DNA from 2 places in the Kosakonia radicincitans DSM 16656 genome. Region 2 is predicted to be linked to the other one. Evidence: predicted binding sites of a transcription regulator. Region 2 holds the regulator's gene; the other holds the start of a gene.
What was found. The regulator sigma-54, encoded in region 2, starts transcription at its own class of promoters, with help from an activator protein. The targets are predictions, from matches to a motif close to GTTGGCACANNTTTCGCTNT.
Positions count from the first base shown of each region.

Region 1: the regulator sigma-54 is predicted to act here: its motif matches at 8,274-8,293, upstream of hypA (hydrogenase maturation nickel metallochaperone HypA).

Region 1 covers NZ_CP018016.1:1,100,562-1,111,626, forward strand. The annotation lists gene Y71_RS05470 (M20 family metallopeptidase) at 1-315, opposite strand, end outside; gene Y71_RS05475 (LysR family transcriptional regulator) at 452-1,366, opposite strand; partial or broken gene Y71_RS05480 (nitrous oxide-stimulated promoter family protein) at 1,581-1,921, shown strand; gene Y71_RS05485 (TOBE domain-containing protein) at 2,030-2,458, opposite strand; gene flhA (formate hydrogenlyase transcriptional activator FlhA) at 2,501-4,576, opposite strand; gene hypE (hydrogenase expression/formation protein HypE) at 4,633-5,643, opposite strand; gene hypD (hydrogenase formation protein HypD) at 5,640-6,761, opposite strand; gene Y71_RS05505 (HypC/HybG/HupF family hydrogenase formation chaperone) at 6,761-7,033, opposite strand; gene hypB (hydrogenase nickel incorporation protein HypB) at 7,024-7,896, opposite strand; gene hypA (hydrogenase maturation nickel metallochaperone HypA) at 7,900-8,247, opposite strand; gene hycA (formate hydrogenlyase regulator HycA) at 8,446-8,913, shown strand; gene Y71_RS05525 (4Fe-4S dicluster domain-containing protein) at 9,009-9,617, shown strand; gene hycC (formate hydrogenlyase subunit 3) at 9,614-11,065, shown strand, end outside.
Region 2 covers NZ_CP018016.1:526,379-537,443, reverse strand. The annotation lists gene ibaG (BolA family iron metabolism protein IbaG) at 1-241, opposite strand, end outside; gene mlaB (lipid asymmetry maintenance protein MlaB) at 368-661, opposite strand; gene mlaC (phospholipid-binding protein MlaC) at 658-1,296, opposite strand; gene mlaD (outer membrane lipid asymmetry maintenance protein MlaD) at 1,312-1,863, opposite strand; gene mlaE (lipid asymmetry maintenance ABC transporter permease subunit MlaE) at 1,868-2,650, opposite strand; gene mlaF (phospholipid ABC transporter ATP-binding protein MlaF) at 2,658-3,470, opposite strand; gene Y71_RS02625 (calcium/sodium antiporter) at 3,700-4,674, shown strand; gene kdsD (arabinose-5-phosphate isomerase KdsD) at 4,688-5,674, shown strand; gene kdsC (3-deoxy-manno-octulosonate-8-phosphatase KdsC) at 5,689-6,255, shown strand; gene lptC (LPS export ABC transporter periplasmic protein LptC) at 6,252-6,827, shown strand; gene lptA (lipopolysaccharide ABC transporter substrate-binding protein LptA) at 6,796-7,350, shown strand; gene lptB (LPS export ABC transporter ATP-binding protein) at 7,357-8,082, shown strand; gene rpoN (RNA polymerase factor sigma-54) at 8,131-9,564, shown strand; gene hpf (ribosome hibernation promoting factor) at 9,587-9,874, shown strand; gene ptsN (PTS IIA-like nitrogen regulatory protein PtsN) at 9,956-10,447, shown strand; gene rapZ (RNase adapter RapZ) at 10,490-11,065, shown strand, end outside.

The DNA.
Region 1 (11,065 bases), 570 kb from region 2:
TCCATGACCGTTGCCCGGCAGCGGCGAGTAGTGCGCGACGCCGGAGGCCTGGCTCAGACCAGGCAATGCATCGTATTCACCTAGGAAAGCGATGATCGGCCCGCCGCTTCCCGCTTCGCCCATTACGGCGGTAGGAATACCGGCGACGTTTTCAGTGACGCGGAAACCTTGCGTTTTTAGCATGGCGGTATGTTCGGCCACCGAGCGGTATTCGGTGTAGCAGATCTCTGGTGTACCCCATACACGATCGCTGAGATCGCAGAAATCGTGCTGATAGTTCTCTACCCACTTCCAGACTAACGCTTTGTTTTCCATGATACTCCCCAGTTTGGTTGGTCGGCATAATGCGCACGCGTTAACGTCGCTGTACCACCAGAATGAGGGCAACGGTTCGTAAAAGGCCAATGAGCAATTCACACTGGCTATTCCGTTCTTGCATAGTCTGCCGCCATCAGGCGGCATGGGCGGTTTCGCTCTGCTGGATCAACTGCCAAAGTTGTTCAGCTTGCGGGTTGCGCAGCACCGGCTGGCGATAGAGACGGATCGCCAGTTTGATCTCCTGGTCACTGCTGCCGGCGCGCACCAGCGTGCCGTTTGACAGCTCCTCGTGGACAAGGCTCAGCGGCAGCCAGGCGACGCCACCGCCCGCCAGCGTCATCGCTTTCAGGTTGGCCGACATGCCGTTTTCATACACCGCTTCCAGCGGCAACGGGCGTTCGCTCAGCATTTGCGCCAGCGCATGGGCGAAAAAGGAGTGGCTGCCGTAGCTCAGCCACGGAATCGGGCGTCCATTGGGGTTGATGGGGTAAAGCGGCTGCCCGCCGCTGTCCGGTCGGCAGACCGGAATCGCCCATTCGCGGCCTAAATGGATCATCGGGTAAGGCGCAAGCTGGCGGATCAGCGACACTGCATCGTGGGCGTAGGTAAGCAGAAAATCGGTTTCGCCGCTGTGCAGAGTGGCGATGTGCTCGACAAAGCTCGGCTTGGAGTTGCACATGCGGATATACCCAAGCTGGTGTTGCAGGTTCAGGCGCTGGATCCAGTCCGGGAAAAAGGTCAGCGACAGGGTATTGAGCATGGCAAAGCGCAACACCGCCGTGCGGGAACGAAAGCGCTGGTTGAGATCGTTACGCAGATGGGTCATGGCGAACACGGTTTCGCTGGCGGTGGCGTGAAAGGCTTCTCCCTCCGGCGTCAGCGTGACCGGATAGGTTTTGCGATCGAACAGCGGGACGCCAAGCCACTCTTCCAGTTGGCGGATGCGACGGCTAAGGGCGGACTGGGTGATGTGCCGCTCATCGGCGGCGCGCGTGAAGCTAAGACTGCGGGCGACACTGAGAAAATCTTCGAACCATTTCAATTCCATAGCGATACCTTGTGAAATGAATGGGAAAACGTCTCCTCGGGTAAACAGTCAGTTACGCAAGAAACGCGCCACTCTTGCAGGCGGGCGTTCACGCGCACTGTGGCGTAGAGTCGGGGAAGAAGCCCCCATGATTGCGCAGAAAGTGCACTAATGAGGTGCAACGGAGTAGTATTAAGATGTATTATTAATGCATCTTAATTGATGGGTATTGTGTATGTCTGGTCCACGGATCCTGCGGGAGAAACTGACCATCCGCAAAATGATCGCGCTCTATCAGCGTGCCTGCCCGGATGCGGTTAGCAGTGAATCGCACTATGCGAATTTGTACGCTTATGCGGAAAAACGGCTGGATAAGTGCGTGTTCGGCGAAGAGAAACCGGCCTGCAAGCAGTGCCCGGTGCACTGTTACCAGCCCGCAAAGGTGAAGAGATGAAGCAGATTATGCGCTGGGCGGGGCCGCGCATGTTATGGCGGCATCCGGTGCTGACGGTACGCCATTTGATTGACGATAAACGCCCGGTGCCAGAGCTGCCGGAGAAGTATCGGCGGAAATAGGTTGAGTTGCCGTCCGGCGTTTTTGGAAGATCGTGGAATTATTTCGTTCACCAGCGGCGCAGGCCGGATGGCAGCTTCGCCTTATCCGGCCTGCAACTGCGGCTGCACTCAGGCGCGCGTAGCGATCAAAATCGCCGACGCCTTAATCAGCGCAATCACGCGTTTACCGCTGTCCAGCTGCAAATCCTGCACACTTTCATTGGTCACCACCGCCACCAGCTCAAACCCGGCATCGGTCTGCACATGCACCGTGGCATTGACCGCGCCTTCGGTCACCGAAGTGACTTTCCCGGCGAACTGATTGCGGGCGGAGAACTTCAACCCGCTATCTTCGGTCGCTAGCGTCACCCACGGCGCTTTGATCAGCGCGATAGCCTCTTTGCCTGGTGTCAGCCCCAGCGCCGCCTGGCTGCTGCTGGTGACAATCGCCACCAGCGTTGCGCCGCCGTCGAGAGTGAGTTCCACTTCATCATTCACGGCACCGTGAGAGGTTGCACTGACCTTGCCTGTTAATTGATTTCGCGCTGAAACTGCCATAGACCCTCCATAATGTATGGATATGTTGAATATTTTTCCAGCTTAACATAGTGCGTCTTTATTGATACCTAAACGTTTCATGCGCGAAAGCAGGGTGGTGCGTTTAAGTCCCAGCCGCTGCGCTGCGCCTTTTGGCCCGGCGACCACACCGTTGGTTTCGCGCAGCACACGAACAATCAGCTGGTACTCATCTTCGCCTTCGCGAGCCACTTCAGCAGGCTCCGCTACGGGCTGAGGCGGAACGGTGATTTCCGGCAGCGAAAGTTGCAGTACATTGCCGTGCGTCAGCAGTACCGCCCGTTCGATGACGTTCTCCAGCTCACGCACGTTGCCCGGCCACTCCATGGAACTCAGCACGCGTAAGGTTTCCGCCGGAATACTGTCGATGCTGCGGCCCATTTTGCGGGCAATTTTGAAGGTGAAGGCTTTCACCAGCAGCGGAATGTCTTCCGGCCGTTCGCGCAGCGGCGGCAGATGAATCGGGAAGACATTGAGCCGGTAGTAAAGATCGCTGCGGAACTCTCGATCGGCGACCATCTGTTTCAGATCGCGGTTGGTGGCGGCGATCAGCCGCACATCGGTCTGGATCAGTTTATTACTGCCGAGCCGCTCGAACTCCTGCTCCTGCAATACGCGCAGCAGCTTCGGTTGTAGCTCCAGCGGCATATCGCCCACTTCATCAAGAAACAGCGAGCTTTTATCCGCCAGCTCGAAGCGGCCAATTCGCTGGGTGCTGGCACCGGTAAACGCGCCGCGCTCATGGCCAAAGAGATCGCTTTCCAGCAGCCCGGCGGGCATGGCGGCGCAGTTCATCTTCACCATTCTGCGGCTATTGCGATCGCTGAGGTTATGGATCGCACGGGCAATCAGCTCCTTGCCGGTGCCGGTTTCGCCAAGGATCAGCACCGTGCTGTTACTTTGCGCCACCATCTCAACCTGTTTCAGCACGCTGAACATCGCCTGGCTGCGGCCGATGATCTCGCCAAACTCGCTATCGACATTATTTAGCTGCTCGGTCAGCGCCAGGTTTTCATCCACCAGCCGCTCCTTCAGGCGGTGAATTTCCTGGTACGCCAGCGCGTTATCCACGGCAATAGCGATGCGTTCGGCGATCTGGCGCAGCAGCTTGAGATTCGCCTGGGTAAACACCTCTTTCTGGCACTGCGCCAGTTTCAGCACGCCGAGCAGATTTTTGCCGGACATCAGCGGCAGCAGGCACAGCGTCTGGATCTGGTTGCCCCAGGTTTCAAACAGCATCCGCTCGTAGGGCGCGAGTTTGTCGCGTTCGTGCAGATTGAGCAGCAGCATCTCTTTGCTGCGGAATACCCGTTCGGTCAGCGTTCCCTCTTCGTCGGCTTCCTGAATCTCATGCTTCGGATTCAGTTCATCTTTGTAGTGCGTCGAATAGATAGTCAGCTTGCCTTTGCGGCTACCGCGTAGCACCAGGCTGATGGCGTCGATGCCGAAATAGTAGTGGATCTCTTTCGCCACCTCGCTGACCAGCTCGTCCATATGCAGCCGCGAGAGCACCGCATTGGTGATGGCTACCAGAATGCGAAAATCGTCCCGCTCCTGGCACAATAGCTGGTAATCCGGCGTCTGACTGTCGCGGCTCTGGAGCTGCTCGGCGACCACGGCGACGATTTGCGCCAGGGTGTGCAGGCGTTCGCTCTCTTTATCGCTCCACGGTTGCCCGTCGTGGCGAAAAAATTCGCAGCCGCCGAAAATTTGCCCCTCCGCCGCCAGCGGCAGCAGGCAGTAGTGCGCAAACGGCGGATAGAGCCGGTTCTGCGTCAACGCCGGCCAGGTTTCCGCAAACGTGGCTGCGCTGCAATAGAGCGCCTGTGGGTGGGAAAGAATGTGCCTGACTGGCCCACTCGCCAGCAGTAAATGATCCTCATAAGTTGCGTTGTTTGCAGGGGCGTTGACGGCGTAGCGGCTGGCGCTGTGGCTGTCTGCATGCCACAGCACAATCGCCGCGCTATCCGCGAGTGCCGCCTGGCGGGTCAGCCGGGCCAGCGTTTCGCTGAGTGACGCCATATCCGGCTGTTGTAACAAAACACGGGTGATATCGAACAACCCCTGTTGTCCGAGATCGCTCATCGGTGTATACGACATATTGCTCATCCAGGAACACACTCGCAGGTGTGAAAAAAATAATAAAAAACAAAAAATTAGCAAATACGCGGTAACGGTTCCGCGTGGGGTAAATCTAACAGGCGTTTAACGCCGTACAGCCCCGCCAGGCGTACGCCCTGACGTTCAACAACTTCACCAATGATAGCGGCATCCGCGCCAAGCGGGTGGGCGCGTAAACGTGACAGCGCCTGCTCTGCGGCCTCGCGCTGTACGGCAATCACCAGTTTGCCTTCGTTGGCAAAGTTCAGCGCTTCCAGCCCCAGTAACTCGCAAACGCCGCGCACCGCCGGTTTCACCGGTAACGCGGCTTCGTTGAGCTCGATACCGAAGCCGCAGGCTGCGGCAAACTCATGCACCACCGCATTCACGCCGCCGCGCGTGGCATCGCGCAGCGCTTTCACGCCGGGAAGATCGTGCAGGGTGGCGATTAACGGCGTCAGCACCGCGCAATCGCTGGACAACTCGCCGTCCAGCCCCAGCCCTTCGCGCAAGTTAAGAATCGTTGCGCCGTGATCGCCCAGCGTACCGCTTGCCAGCAGTACATCGCCCGGTTGCAGCGACTGCGCCGCCCAGCGAATCGAACGTGGAATCGCGCCAATCCCGGCGGTATTGATAAATAGCTTATCCGCCGCGCCGCGCTGCACCACTTTGGTATCGCCGGTCACAATCGCGATATCGGCCGCGCGGGCGGTGGCGGCCATGCTGTCGACGACGGTTTTCAGCGTCGCCATCGGCAGGCCTTCTTCAAGGATAAACCCGCAAGAGAGATAGCGCGGTGTCGCGCCGCTGACGGCGATGTCGTTGGCGGTGCCGCACACCGCCAGCTTGCCAATATTGCCGCCGGGAAAGAACAGCGGATCGATCACATAGCTGTCGGTGGAGAACGCCAGCCTGTCACCGCTGGCGGCCAGTGCGGCCAGATCCAGCCGCGCCTGATCTTCCTGCTCGGCCAGCCACGGGTTGGCAAACGCCTCCATAAAGAGCTGGCTGATAAGCTGTTGCATCGCCTGGCCGCCGCTGCCGTGGGCGAGTTGGACTTCATTCATACTTCACACTCCTGAGCGCGATACTGATACCAGGCTGCGCAGGCTCCTTCTGAGGAGACCATCAGCGCACCAAAGGCGCTTTGCGGATTACAGGTGTTGCCAAACAGCGGGCACTGGTGCGGTTTGCAGCGGCCGGTCAGCACATCGCCGCAGCGGGCGCGCGGATCGTCATACACCTGCTGCGCGGCCGGACGAAAGTGCGCTTCGGCATCAAACTGCTGATAAGCCTGCGTCAGATGTACACCGGATTCGCCAATCACCCCCAGCCCGCGCCACTCGCTGTCGCCGCTGACGGCAAACACATCGGCAATGGCGGCCTGCGCCAGCCGGTTGCCTTCATCCGGTACGACGCGGCGGTACTGGTTTTCCACCCGGCTCTGCGCGGCGATTTTCTGTTCCACCAGCATCACCACGCCCTGCAACAAATCCAGTGGTTCAAACCCGGCAACCACTAGCGGGCGGCGAAATTCTTCGGCAATAAAGGTGTACGCGTCGGTACCGATCACCATGCTGACATGGCCGGGCGCAAGGAAAGCGTCGATGCCGTTATCCGGCTGCTCCAGCAAGCTGCGCAGCGTAGGGATCAGCGTAATGTGCTGGCAGAAAAACCAGAAGTTATTGATGTTGCGGGCTTTCGCCTGTTGCAGCGTAATGGCCGTGGCGGGCATGGTGGTTTCGAAACCGAGGCCGAAGAACACCACTTTGCGCTGCGGATTTTTTTCCGCCAGCGCCAGCGCATCCATCGGTGAATAGACGATGCGCACATCGGCACCGCGCGCTTTCGCCTGTAACAGCGAGCCTTTTTTCCCCGGTACACGAATGGCGTCGCCGAAAGTACAGAAGATCACTTCCGGATGGCTGGCGATCTCCACGCAGGTATCAATACGCCCCATTGGTAACACGCACACCGGGCAGCCCGGCCCGTGGATAAACTCGATGTTTTCCGGCAGCAACTGATCGAGGCCGAATTTAAAGATGGCGTGCGTATGGCCGCCGCACACTTCCATAATGCGCAGCGGACGCGCGGCGGTATAGCTAAGATGAGAGGCCCGTTCGCGCAGATGGGCAATCAGTTGCATCACCTGTTCCGGGGCGCGATATTCGTCGACAAAACGCATTATTTCTCCTCGCCGTAGAGCAGCGCGCCGACATCCGGCTCGACATCGAACATGTTTTGCAGCGCCGCCAGCGTATCCAGCGCCTCCGCTTCGTTAATCACGCTCATGGCAAAACCGACATGCACCAGCACCCACTGGCCGAGACGCGGCTGGCCGTGTTCATCATGGCTGCCGACCAGGGTTAAATCCACGTCGCGCTGAATGCCGCAGACGTCCACTTTGGCTTGCAGGCCGTCAATGGCGCAAATTTGCCCCGGTACGCCTATGCACATCGTTGTGTCTCCAGCCAGTCGAGCCAGGCGTCCATCCCGTCGCCTTTGGTGGCGGAAACCAGCAGGATCTCAATCTGCGGGTTCACTTCACGGGCGTAGGCGATGCAGCGTTCGACATCGAAATTGAGGTACGGCAGCAGATCCACTTTGTTCAGCAGCATCAGCGAGGCGGCAGCGAACATGTGCGGATATTTCAGCGGCTTGTCTTCCCCTTCAGTCACTGACAGTACCGCCACTTTATGGCGTTCGCCCAGATCGAAGCCCGCCGGGCATACCAGGTTACCAACGTTTTCAATAAACAGAATGCCGCGATCGTCGAGCGGCAGACGCGGCGCAGCATCGGCAATCATCTGCGCATCCAGGTGGCAACCCTTGCCGGTGTTCACCTGAATCGCCGGGGTACCGGTGGCGCGAATACGTGCGGCGTCATTGACGGTTTGCTGATCCCCTTCGATCACCGCGCAGGGTACGCGCGCATTCAGGCGCTGCAGGGTTTCGGTAAGCAGGGTGGTTTTGCCGGAGCCAGGGCTGGAGACCAGGTTCAGCACCAGTTGCTGGCGGGCGGCAAAGCGGGCGCGGTTGCGGGCGGCGATCTGGTTATTTTTATCCAGTACGTCGATCTCCACTTCCAGCATCCGGCGCTGGCTCATGCCCGGCGCGTGGGTGCCGGCTTCGCCGTGACCGTAATGCAAATCGCCGTTACCCGATTGGGTTGGGGTGAACTCTCGGGTATTGACGCGGGTTATAGTTAGCGCAGGGCGCGCAGCAGGGGCGAACGGTGCGCTGCGAAACGCAGAGTGCGGGTTATGTTCGTCACCCTCGATATAAAGGTTACCGTCCTGACAACCACATGTTGTACACATTGTTTACTCCTCAATTTCCAGGCGCTGAATTTGCATTCCATCGTCGGCAACGATCTGCAACTGGTCGCTGTGGCATTGTGGGCAGCGGCGAACACGCTGGGTGAGCAGCGTGACGTACTGCCGACAAGACTCGCACCAGCACTCCGCTTGCTGTTGTTCGATGTGCAGTGTACAACCTTCAGCCAGGCTGCCACGGCACACCAGATCAAAACAAAACGTTAAAGCTTCGGTTTCGACACAGGAAAATGCGCCCACTTTTAACCAGACGCCGGTAACCCGACGCGCGCCGCTCGCGGTGGCCTGTTGTTCAATAATTTCCAGCGCCCGCTGGCACAAAGTGATCTCATGCATAATCCCTCCTTATGAGTTGCCGCGTTAATGCAATAAGAGTGCCATGAGTGATTTTGACACTGTGACGATGTCGAACCTGTCGAGATGACACGTCGAAATTAACGAATATTTTTATTTATTCCTTTAATAATCAATAAATTAAATGTTGGCATGGATGATGCTTTACCGCCGTTGTTTCAATTAATCAGGTAAGCAGACATGACGATTTGGGAAATTAGCGAAAAGGCAGATTACATTGCCGGGCGACACCATCTCCTGCAGGAGGAGTGGCGCAGTTACTGCAACGCGCTGGTTCAGGGGATCACGCTGTCAAAAGCGCGCCTGCACCATGCCATAGGTTGCGCGCCAGAGCAGCAGCTCTGTTTTGAGCTGTTCGGCCACTTCACGGTCACCGTCTCTCTGACCGGCGGCTTTAATGGTCATACCATCGAATATGCGATTGCCAATAAAGATGGCAGCGATAAACGCTTGATTGCAAAGGCGCAGCTCACCAGCGACGGCAAAGTGGACGGCGTTATCAGCACCCACGATCGTGAAAAAGTGCTGGAGCACTATCTGGAAAAAATCGCCACGGTTTACGACAGCCTGTACGCGGCGGTGGAAAACGATACCCCCATCAATCTCTCTCTTCTTGCCAGCAGCGCGCACGCGTCTGCGCTGGCCTGAGTTTGGGTGTCGAGATGTGTCGAAGTGACACGTCGTGCGACTGATTTCGTCAAAAATGACCGCCCGGACTGGGTGAATCACCTGAGGATTAGCTGGTGAACCGTTTTGTAATTGCCGACCCGGCGCTCTGTATCGGCTGCCACACCTGCGAGGCGGCCTGCGCGGAGACGCACCGCGCGTATGGCTTGCAGTCGATGCCGCGGCTGCGCGTGATGCGTAATGAACATGAATCCGCGCCGCAGCAGTGCCACCACTGCGAAGACGCGCCCTGTGCGGGCGTTTGTCCGGTAAACGCCATTAATTGCGTCGATGGCGCGGTGCAGTTAAATGAAAGCCTGTGCGTAAGCTGCAAACTGTGCGCGATTGCCTGCCCGTTTGGCGCTATCGAATTTGCCGGTAGCCGTCCGCTGGATATTCCGGCCAACGTTAACTCGCCGCTCGCGCCCGCCGCGCCGCCTGCGCCTGCGCGCGTCAGTACGCTGCTGGACTGGGTGCCTGGCGTGCGGGCTATCGCCGTGAAGTGCGATCTCTGCCATTTCGATGATCAAGGCCCGGCCTGCGTGCGGATGTGCCCGACCAAGGCGCTGCATCTGGTCAATAACCTCGACATCGCCCGCGCCAGCCGTCGCAAACGCGAGCAGACCCTGAATACGGACTACGGCGATTTGTCGCTGTTTACCCAGCTTAACCGGAGTGCAAAATGACGATCCTCTCTTTGCTCAACGGCGCGGTGGCGGTGTTTATCTGCGCTGCTGCGCTGGCGTACCTGTTTACGCGGGCGAAAATTCTCAGCGGCTGGCTGGCCGGTCTTGGCGGCGCAATCGGCAGCGCCATGGCGACAGTCGCCGGGTTGTTGTCGCTGCTGGGCGCTGATGCCGTTTCCGGCAGCCTGACGCTGTTGCAGTACCCGTTACTGGTCACACCCCTGCGTGCCGTGTGGGTGATCACCTTCGGCCTCTGCGGCCTGCTTATCAGCCTCTATAACATCCACTGGCACCGCCATGACGCGGTGAAAGCCAACGGGTTGTTGATCAATTTGCTACTGGCCGCCGCGCTGTGCGCCGTCTGCGCCGCGAATCTGGGCGAGCTGGTCGTGATGAGCGAAATCATGGCGCTGAGCGCGGTGTTTCTTACCGGGTGCAGCGCCTCTGGCAAGCTGTGGTTTGCCATGGGGCGTCTTGGCACGGTGCTGCTGGTGCTGGCCTGCTGGTTTATCTGGCAGCGTTATCAGACGCTCGATTTTGTTCAGCTTAGCGGGCAACAACTGAGCAGTGGCGTCTGGCTGCTGGGGGTGATTGGTTTTGGTTTGCTGGCGGGGATTATTCCGCTGCACGCCTGGGCGCCGCAGGCGCATGCCAGCGCGCAAGCGCCGGCCGCCGCGCTCTTTTCTACGGTGGTGATGAAAGTCGGGCTGTTCGGCATTCTCAGTTTCTCCTTGCTGGGCGGCCAGCCGCCGCTGTGGTGGGGCGTTGTGCTGCTGGTATTCGGCATGATCACCGCCTTTGTCGGCGGTTTGTATGCGCTGATGGAGCACAATATTCAGCGCCTGCTGGCGTATCACACGCTGGAAAACATCGGCATCATTTTGCTTGGCCTTGGCGCGGGCGTAACCGGGCTGGCATTGCAGCAACCGGCGCTGATGGCGCTGGGGCTGGTTGGCGGTCTGTATCACCTTTTCAACCACAGCCTGTTTAAGAGCACGCTGTTTCTTGGCGCGGGTGCGCTGTGGTTTGGCACCGGCTATCGCGATATCGAAAAACTGGGCGGTATCGGCAAAAAAATGCCGCTTATCTCGCTGGCGATGCTGGTCGGGCTGATGGCGATGGCGGCGCTGCCGCCGCTCAATGGCTTTGCCGGTGAGTGGGTGATTTATCAATCCTTCTTCAGCCTGAGCGGTAGCGGCCACTTTGTCCTGCAACTGATTGGGCCGCTGCTGGCCGTTGGCCTGGCGATAACCGGTGCGCTGGCGGTGATGTGTATGGCGAAAGTCTATGGCGTCACCTTCCTTGGCGCGCCGCGCACCCCGCAGGCGGAAAACCCGCAATCCATTCCCTGGCTGATGACCGCAAGCGTGGCCGTACTGGCACTCTGCTGCGTTATTGGCGGCGTTGCTGCGCCGTGGCTGCTGCCGCGTCTGTATGCCGCCGTACCG
Region 2 (11,065 bases):
ATTTGCGATCGCGAGCCCACTCTTGCGGTGTATACGCTTTGATCGACAGGGCATGAATACGGTTATCCGCGATGTATTCCATCAGCGGGCCATAGATGGTTTGTTGTTTCTTTACCCGGCTCATGCCGTCAAAAATCTCACCCACAGCGACAACCTGAAAGTGGCTGCCATCGCCAGTGACGTGGGCTTCCTGGAGAGAGAGTGCGTTCATAAGCACTGTCTGGATTTCATGATTTTCCATGGGTGTAAATATCATCTGATAGTGAAAACAGTCACACATCTTAGAGGAAAGTGACGCGGTCTTAAACAAGCAAAAAGCCCCATCAATATAAAGGATGGGGCTTTAGATAGTAACGCTTTGAAAAAATTAGCGAGGGAGTACATCCTCGGGCAGGTTATACAGTGCTGCGAGCGTTGTGACATTATCGCTCATACCAGCCAACGAAATAGCGGTGCCCTGCTTTTTCCCCTCAGCGATAAGATGAATCAATAAAGCGACACCAGCCGTATCAACACGAGTTACGCCCTGTAAATCGATGCACGTTACACCTTTCATTGCCTCGACGCGTGCATTATACAGCGGGTTGAGGACATCCTGGTCCAGTTCCCCCTGCAACGTCAGGCTTTCACCCTCGCGCGACCAGCTGAGCTGCGGCGTCATTGTTTCTTCTCGTCCAGGGTAATTTTCTGGCGGGAAATAGACTGCAATTCCGCAGTCAGACCATCGATACCTTTCGTACGCAGCAGATCGCTCCACTCATTCTGTTTAGTGGTGATCATGCTGACCCCTTCGGCAATCATGTCGAAGGCCTGCCAGTTTCCGGTCTGCGTGTTTTTACGCCACTGGAAATCCAGTCGCACAGGCGGACGGCCGTTCGGATCAATGATGGTTACGCGGATCGGCACAATCGTGGCATCGCCCAGCGGCTGTTCCGGTGCAATCTGATAAGTCTGGCCGTGATACATCGCCAGCGCCTGGCCATAAGCCTGTTTCAGATACTCGCGGAAAGCGGCGAAATACGCGTCGCGCTGCGCCGGCGTAGCTTCTTTATAGTAACGACCCAGCACCAACGCACCAGCATACTTCACCTGTACATACGGCAGCAGTTCCTGATCGACGACATCACGCAAGTAGTCCGGGTTAGCGCGGATCTGCGGTTGCTCATTTTTGAGGCGATCGAACGTTTTCTGCGCCGCATCTTTCATTGCAGCATACGGGTTGCTTTGATCGGCAGCGACTGCCGCACCCAGCGGCGCCACTACTAACAGGGCAACCATTAATAAGCGTTTAAACATAACTCGATTCTCCTCTTAATTCGTCTGACCAGCAGACGGTGCGGCTTGAGTATTCCCTTCACCATGCGCTACCGCATCGCCTGAATTCTTATTGTCACCGCCTTTACTGTTGTAAAGGAATTGTCCGATGAGATCCTCAAGCACTATCGCGGACTTGGTGTCCTGAATTGTGCTGCCATCTTTAAGCATCGAGGTTCCCATTTCTGGATCGTCAAACCCGACATTCAACGCCAGATACTGTTCCCCCAGCAAACCCGACGTACGGATAGCCAGCGAACTGGTATCCGGGATCTGGTTGTAACGATCTTCGATATCCAGCGCCACGCGCGGCAGATAGGTTTTAGGATCGAGGGAGATATCAGCAACGCGACCAATCACTACCCCACCAATGCGGACCGGCGAGCGCGCTTTCAGGCCGCCGATATTGTCGAATGTCGCGTAAACGCGGTAGGTCGGTTCAGTACGCATTGACGTGACATCCGCCGCCTTCAGGCAGATGAAGAGTGCAGCCAGCAGCGCCAGCACCAGAAAAACACCTACCCAGATTTCACTTTTTTTCGTTTGCATGAACTCAATTCCCAAACATCAATGCGGTGAGCACAAAATCAAGACCGAGTACGGCCAGCGAGGAGTGCACAACGGTGCGCGTTGTCGCACGGCTAATCCCGGCAGAAGTCGGGATTGCATCGTAACCGTTAAACAACGCAATCCAGGTTACGGTAATAGCAAAGACCACGCTTTTTATCAGGCAGTTAACCAGGTCCCGCCGCAGTTCAACGGCGTTTTGCATCGCCGTCCAGAAAAAGCCGCTATCAATACCTTTCCAGTTAACCCCAACCAGCGAACCGCCCCAAATCCCGACCGCGACAAAAATGATCGTCAGCAGCGGCAGCGAGATAACACCAGCCCAAAAACGGGGAGAAATCACGCGACGTAACGGATCAACCGCCATCATCTCCAGGCTGGAGATCTGCTCAGTAGCGCGCATCAGGCCAATCTCGGCCGTCAACGCAGAACCCGCGCGGCCGGCAAACAGCAGTGCAGCAACCACCGGCCCCAATTCACGCAGCAGCGACAGCGCCACCAGCATGCCAAGGCTCGTTTCTGCGCTGTAAGTCGTCAGCACCAGATAACCCTGCAGGCCGAGCACCATACCAATAAACACGCCGGAGACAATAATGATGAGCATGGATAACACGCCGACGTTATAAAGCTGGCGAACCAGCAACGGCGCATGCTTACGGAATTCTGGCTTGCCAATCACCGCGTTGAACAACATCAAACCGGCACGCCCAAATGTGGCGATCGTTTTGATGCCGCGATGTCCTAGCGCCGCCAGTGCATTTAACAGCATGAGCGTCTTAACTCCCTGAATCTAATAAATCGAGCTGGTAATCACCAGCCGGATAGCGGAACGGCACCGGGCCATCGGCAATGCCATCAAGGAACTGACGCACGCGAGGATCGCTATTTTCCTGTAACCCCTGCGCACTACCGTGGGCAATGATCTTACGGTCAGCCACGATGTAGGCATAATCAGCAATGCTCAGCACTTCAGGCACATCATGAGAAACCACGATGCATGTGACGCCAAGCGCGCTATTGAGTTCAGAAATTAATTTTACCAGCACGCCCATAGTGATTGGATCCTGACCAACAAACGGCTCATCGAACATGATCAGATCCGGCTCCAGCGCGATAGCGCGCGCCAGCGCAGCACGTCGCGCCATGCCACCAGAGAGCTCCGAAGGCATCAGCCGTGCGGCGCCGCGCAAACCGACGGCTTCCAGCTTCATCATCACCGTGCTGTGCAATAGCGGCGCGGGCAGATGCGTATGCTCACGCAAGGGATAAGCAACGTTGTCAAAAACGTTCATATCCGTGAACAGCGCGCCAGACTGGAACAGCATGCTCATTCGTTTACGTACGGTAAAAAGACGCGAACGGCTCATTGCCGGCACGTTCTCGCCATCAAACAATATCTCGCCTTTGTCTGGCGGGATCTGGCCGCCAATCAAGCGCAGCAGCGTTGTTTTGCCGATCCCCGACGGCCCCATGATCGCGGTGATCTTACCGCGCGGTACCGTCAGTGAAATATTGTCGAAGATGGATCGATTGCCGCGGGAAAAACTCACGCCACGGACATCGACCAGATTCGCCACAGTCTGGCTCATTTTCTTTTCCTTTCGACCTTATCGGATATAAGCATGACGCTTGCTAACATCTAAAACCCAATATTTTTACAGAATATTACCCGCGGAGGTTAGCGAAAGCTGGCATTTGTTTTACTTTTGAGCCGCATAAAGTCAAAATTAGGAATCATTACGCTATGCGTAACGTCCGGTTTCGCACGACATGGCGGCCTGCAAACCGGCAGAATTATACCTTAAGAAAGGACGTTAGATGCTTTTAGCCACGGCGCTATTGATAATTGGTTTACTCCTGGTGGTCTACAGCGCCGATCGTCTGGTGTTCGCAGCTTCGATACTTTGCCGGGCATTAGGCGTACCCCCTTTAATCATCGGGATGACCGTTGTCAGTATCGGCACGTCATTACCAGAAATTATCACCTCGGTTGCAGCCTCCTTTCATGGCCAGCTTGATCTGGCTATCGGTACCGCCATCGGCTCCAACATTACCAATATCTTATTGATTCTCGGCGTCGCGGCGCTGCTGCACCCTTTTACCGTGCATTCCGATATTCTGCGTCGAGAATTACCGCTAACCTTGTTAGCCAGCTTGCTGGCTGGCGCTGTGCTTTACGATGGGCAGCTAACGCGCGTAGATGGCATTATTTTACTGTTATTAGCCGTGCTATGGCTGGTGTTCATTGTTAAAATTGCCCGCCACGCCGAGCGTCAGGGCAATGATAGCCTGACACGCGAGCAACTGGCTGAATTGCCACGCGATGGCACGCTCTCTGTCGCCTGCCTGTGGCTGGGCGTCGCGCTGATTATTATGCCGATGGCAACACGCATGGTGGTGGATAACGCCACCGTGGTGGCGAACTATTTTGCGATCAGCGAACTCACCATTGGCCTGACGGTTATTGCCATCGGCACCGGGCTTCCGGAACTGGCAACAGCCATTGCGGGAGCACGCAAGGGGGAAGACGATATTGCGATAGGCAATATCATTGGCTCCAACATTTTTAATATTGCTATCGTGCTTGGCTTGCCCGCGCTGATTGCGCCGGGCACGTTTAACCCGATGGCTTTTACGCGTGATTATGGCGTGATGTTACTGGTCAGCGCCATTTTTGCCCTTACCTGCTGGAAACGTAAGCAGATCAGTAAGGGCGTGGGCGCGCTGCTGTTTAGCGGGTTTATCGTATGGCTGGCGATGCTGTACTGGCTGTCGCCGCTTTTGACTGGATAATCGGATACGCATTATGTCGCAAATAGATTTGCAGCCGGGTTTTGACTTTCAACAAGCAGGCAAAGACGTCCTCGAGATTGAACGTGAAGGCCTCGCACAGCTTGATCAATACATCAACCATGACTTCGCTCAGGCGTGCGAGAAAATGTTCTATTGCGCCGGCAAAGTAGTGGTGATGGGGATGGGAAAATCCGGCCATATCGGCAGAAAAATGGCGGCCACATTCGCCAGCACGGGCACCCCTTCCTTTTTTGTCCATCCCGGCGAGGCGGCTCATGGCGATCTGGGTATGGTCAGCCCGCAGGATGTGGTGATCGCCCTGTCTAACTCTGGCGAATCAAACGAAATACTGGCGCTGATCCCGGTACTGAAACGGCTAAAAGTTTCGCTGATCTGTATGACCAGCCGCCCGGAAAGCAGTATGGCGCGCGCGGCGGATATTCATCTCTGCGTGAAGGTGCCTAAAGAAGCCTGCCCGCTTGGCCTGGCGCCGACTTCCAGTACCACAGCCGCGTTGGTCATGGGTGATGCGCTGGCGGTTGCGCTATTGAAAGCGCGTGGGTTTACCGCAGAGGATTTCGCCCTTTCTCACCCTGGCGGCGCGCTGGGACGCAAGCTGTTGTTGCGCGTCAACGATATCATGCACACCGGCGATGAGATCCCGCATGTCAGCAAGGCCGCCAGTTTGCGCGATGCGCTGCTGGAGATCACACGCAAAAATTTAGGTATGACGGTGATCTGCGACGATCTGATGAAGATCGAAGGCATTTTTACCGACGGCGACTTACGTCGCGTGTTTGATATGGGCGGAGATGTACGCAACATGGGTATTGCTGACGTGATGACACCGGGCGGCATTCGCGTACGGCCTAATACGCTTGCGGTTGATGCGCTGAACCTGATGCAGTCCCGCCACATTACCTCGGTGATGGTTGCCGATGGCGACCAGTTGCTGGGTGTGTTACATATGCATGATTTGCTGCGCGCTGGCGTAGTGTAAAGAAGGACATCAGAATGAGTAATGCTGGCGCGTCGCTTCCAACCTGTTATGGGCCGGTTAGCGCGCAAGTCATGAGTAAAGCGGAAAAAATTCGCCTGCTGATCCTCGATGTGGACGGCGTGCTATCCGATGGCCTCATCTATATGGGCAACAATGGGGAAGAGCTAAAAGCGTTTAACGTTCGCGATGGCTACGGGATCCGCTGTGCATTAACTTCCGGCATTGAGATCGCCATTATTACCGGTCGAAAAGCTAAACTGGTAGAAGATCGTTGTGAAACCCTGAAGATTAAGCACCTGTATCAGGGACAGTCGGATAAACTACTGGCCTACCATGAATTACTGGCCAGGCTGGCGCTAACGCCGGAGCAGGTTGCCTATGTGGGTGATGATTTAATTGACTGGCCGGTGATGGCCGAAATTGGTCTAAGCATTGCCGTCGCCGATGCGCATCCCTTGCTGCTTCCGCGTGCCGATTATGTTACGCGCATCAATGGAGGCCGCGGCGCAGTCCGTGAAGTGTGTGATTTGTTGCTGCTGGCGCAGGGCAAGCTGGATGAGGCCAAAGGGCAATCGATATGAGTAAAACCAGACGTTGGGTCATTATTCTACTGGCGCTGGTCGCTTTGGTACTGATTGGTATTAACCTGACCTCTCAGGATGAACCTGAACAAACCACAACTGACGACAAAGCGCCAACCTACACCAGCAAACACACCGACACGGTGGTTTATAGCCCGGAAGGTGCGCTCAACTACCGCTTGATTGCGCAAAATGTCGAATACTACTCCGTCGATGGCGTGAGTTGGTACGCGAAACCGGTGCTGACAACCTTTGACCAGAACAAAATACCGACCTGGTCAATTAAGTCAGATAAAGCGAAATTAACAAGCGACAGAATGCTTTACCTTTACGGACATGTTGAGGTCAACGCATTGACAGCAGATGCACAGCTACGAAAAATCACCACGGATAACGCCCAGATCAATCTGGTAACGCAGGATGTTACTTCCGATGATCAGGTAACATTGTACGGAACAACATTTAATTCCACCGGCCTGAAAATGCGCGGCAACTTACGCAGCAAAAACGCCGAGCTGATTGAAAAGGTTAGAAGCTCCTATGAAATTCAAAACAAACAAACTCAGCCTTAACCTGGTTCTTGCCAGTACGCTTTTTGCCGCTGCGCTTCCGGCTTTTGCCGTGACCGGTGATACCGAACAGCCGATCCATATCGACTCCGATCAGCAGTCGCTGGATATGCAGGGCAATATTGTCACCTTCACCGGCAATGTCGTGGTGACGCAGGGAACCATTAAAATCAACGCCGATAAAGTGGTGGTGACGCGTCCGGGCGGCCAGCAAGGCAAAGAGATCATTGATGGTTATGGCAACCCGGCTACGTTTTATCAGATGCAGGACAACGGCAAACCGGTGAAAGGCCACGCTTTACAGATGCACTACGAGCTGGAAAAAGATTTTGTCGTGCTGACCGGTAAGGCCTATCTCGAGCAGCTGGACAGCAACATCACAGGCGACAAGATCACCTACCTGGTGAAAGAGCAGAAAATGCAGGCGTTCAGCGACAAAGGTAAACGCGTCACCACCGTACTGGTGCCGTCGCAGTTGCAGGACAAGGGCAACACCCAAACCCCGGCTCCTAAGAAGAGTAACTAATTCGTTATGGCAACATTAACTGCAAAGAATCTCGCGAAAGCCTATAAGGGTCGCCGCGTGGTTGAAGACGTCAGCCTGACCGTTAACTCTGGCGAAATTGTTGGGCTACTTGGCCCTAACGGCGCAGGGAAAACGACCACCTTCTATATGGTGGTCGGGATTGTTCCGCGTGACGCGGGCAATATCATTATTGATGACGACGATATCAGCTTACTGCCACTGCATGCGCGCGCACGTCGCGGCATCGGTTATTTGCCGCAGGAAGCGTCTATTTTTCGTCGTTTGAGCGTGTACGACAACCTGATGGCGGTGCTTCAGATCCGTGACGATCTGACTTCCGAACAGCGCGAGGATCGCGCTAACGAGTTGATGGAAGAGTTCCATATTGAGCATCTGCGCGACAATATGGGACAGTCCCTTTCCGGTGGTGAACGTCGCCGCGTTGAAATTGCGCGCGCACTGGCGGCAAATCCTAAATTTATCTTGCTGGATGAACCCTTTGCGGGCGTCGATCCTATTTCGGTTATCGACATCAAACGCATCATTGAACACTTACGTGACAGTGGGTTAGGCGTGTTAATTACTGATCACAATGTTCGCGAAACGCTGGCGGTGTGTGAACGTGCTTATATCGTCAGCCAGGGGCATTTAATTGCTCATGGTACACCGCAGCAAATCCTTGAAGACGAACACGTTAAGCGCGTATATCTTGGGGAAGACTTCAGACTCTGATAGGGTAGAGTTTATTGAGGTATTTTGGCGGAGAGTGCTGCTCTGAATATGAAGCAAGGTTTGCAATTAAGGCTTAGCCAACAGCTAGCTATGACGCCGCAACTGCAACAGGCTATCCGTCTGTTGCAGCTGTCTACGTTAGAACTTCAGCAGGAACTTCAGCAAGCGCTGGAGAGTAACCCATTGCTGGAACAAGCCGATCTTCATGAAGAAGTGGATAGCCAACAAACCCAGGAAAATGAAGGCCTGGATACTGTAGACGCGCTCGAACAGAAAGAGATGCCTGAAGAGCTGCCGCTGGACGCCAGCTGGGATGAGATTTATACCGCCGGAACGCCTTCCGGCAGCAGCCACGATTATATTGATGACGAACTGCCGATTTATCAGGGTGAAACGACACAGTCTCTTCAGGATTACCTGATGTGGCAGGTAGAGTTAACGCCGTTTTCCGATACCGATCGCGCAATCGCAACCTCTATTGTCGATGCTGTCGATGAGACCGGCTACCTTACCGTGTCGCTTGAGGATGTGCTGGAAAGCATGGGCGATGAAGAAATCGGTCTCGATGAAGTTGAAGCGGTATTAAAGCGCGTTCAGCGTTTCGATCCGGTTGGCGTCGCTGCGCGCGATCTGCGCGACTGCCTGTTGATCCAACTGTCCCAATTCGCGAAAGATACGCCCTGGTGTGAAGAGGCTCGCCTGATTATCAGCGATCACCTTGATCTGCTCGCTAACCATGATTTCCGCTCTCTCATGCGCGTCACACGTCTTAAAGAGGATGTGCTGAAAGAAGCAGTAAATCTGATCCAGTCGCTGGATCCGCGCCCCGGCCAGTCGATCCAGACCGGTGAACCAGAATATGTCATCCCGGATGTGCTGGTGCGTAAGCACAACGGGCGCTGGACGGTAGAACTGAACTCCGACAGCATTCCGCGTCTGCAAATCAACCAGCACTACGCTTCAATGGGCGGCGGCGCGCGCAATGACGCCGACACCCAGTTTATCCGCAGTAATTTGCAGGAAGCGAAGTGGCTGATCAAAAGCCTTGAAAGCCGTAATGACACGCTATTGCGCGTCAGCCGCTGCATCGTCGAGCAGCAGCAGGCATTCTTTGAACAGGGCGAAGAGTTTATGAAACCGATGGTGCTGGCGGATATCGCTCAGGCCGTCGAAATGCACGAGTCCACGATTTCCCGTGTGACAACGCAGAAGTACCTGCACAGTCCTCGCGGCATTTTTGAACTGAAGTATTTCTTCTCCAGCCATGTGAATACGGAAGGCGGCGGCGAAGCCTCGTCAACAGCCATTCGCGCACTGGTTAAGAAATTAATCGCCGCAGAAAACCCTGCAAAACCACTGAGCGACAGTAAGCTGACGACGCTCCTTTCCGATCAAGGAATTATGGTAGCGCGGCGTACCGTTGCGAAGTATCGAGAGTCTTTATCCATTCCGCCGTCTAACCAGCGTAAACAGCTGGTGTGACCCAACCGATAAGGAAGACACTATGCAGCTTAACATCACAGGACAAAACGTCGAAATCACTGATGCCTTACGTGAATTTGTGAACAGCAAATTTGCCAAGCTTGAGCAGTATTTCGAAAGGATTAATCAGGTCTATATTGTGTTGAAAGTGGAGAAAGTGATCCATACCTCGGATGCAACCCTGCATGTTAATGGAGGCGAGTTGCATGCCAGCGCGGAAGGACAGGATATGTACGCTGCCATCGACGGTTTGATCGATAAACTGTCGCGGCAGCTCACGAAACATAAAGATAAACTGAAACAACACTAATTGTCCGGGCGTTCGTTTGGCGCGTTGCACCCTACCGCAACCCGGTAGGGTGCGTGGCTCTGACGGCGCTTAGGTGAAATTATGATGAATAACGATTCCGCTCTTCAACTGAGCAATGTCCTTAACCAGGAATGTACACGTAGCGGCGTTCACTGCCAGAGCAAAAAACGTGCTCTGGAAATCATCAGTGAACTGGCGGCAAAACAGCTTGGCCTGCCGCCACAGGTCGTTTTCGAAGCCATTCTTACGCGTGAGAAGATGGGCAGTACCGGTATTGGTAACGGTATAGCCATCCCCCACGGTAAGCTGGAAGAGGACACGCTGCGCGCCGTCGGCGTTTTTGTACAACTCGAAACGCCCATTGCTTTCGACGCTATCGATAATCAGCCTGTCGATCTGCTGTTTGCACTACTGGTGCCGGCCGATCAAACCAAAACGCATCTGCATACGCTCTCGCTGGTGGCCAAACGGCTGGCGGATAAAACCATTTGCCGTCGCCTGCGCAGTGCGCAGAACGATGAAGAGCTGTATCAGATAATCACGCAGACAGAAGGCGAAAGCGACGATGCGTAACGGGAAGAACACCTTTTTTGTCGTTATGGGGAGAAACGGTTCATGGTCCTGATGATCGTAAGTGGTCGTTCGGGTTCAGGCAAATCCGTGGCCCTGCGCGCCCTGGAAGATATGGGCTTCTATTGTGTCGATAACCTGCCGGTAGTGCTGCTGCCGCAACTGGCGCAGACACTCGCCGATCGTCAGACCTCTGCCGCCGTCAGTATTGATGTGCGTAATATGCCGGAATCACCGGAAATTTTTGAACAGGCGATGAGCAGCCTGCCTGACGCCTTCTCGCCGCAGTTGCTGTTCCTTGATGCTGACCGCAACACGCTGATTCGTCGCTACAGTGATACGCGCCGCTTACATCCGCTCTCCAGCAAAAATTTATCGCTGGAAAGTGCTATCGATGAAGAGAGCAACCTGCTGGAGCCACTGCGTTCCCGCGCGGACCTGATTGTCGATACCTCCGAAATGTCGGTACATGAGCTGGCCGAAATGCTGCGCACTCGCCTGCTCGGCAAGCGCGAGCGCGAACTGACCATGGTCTTTGAGTCGTTCGGCTTTAAGCACGGGATTCCTATCGATGCTGACTACGTCTTTGACGTTCGCTTTCTGCCCAACCCGCACTGGGAT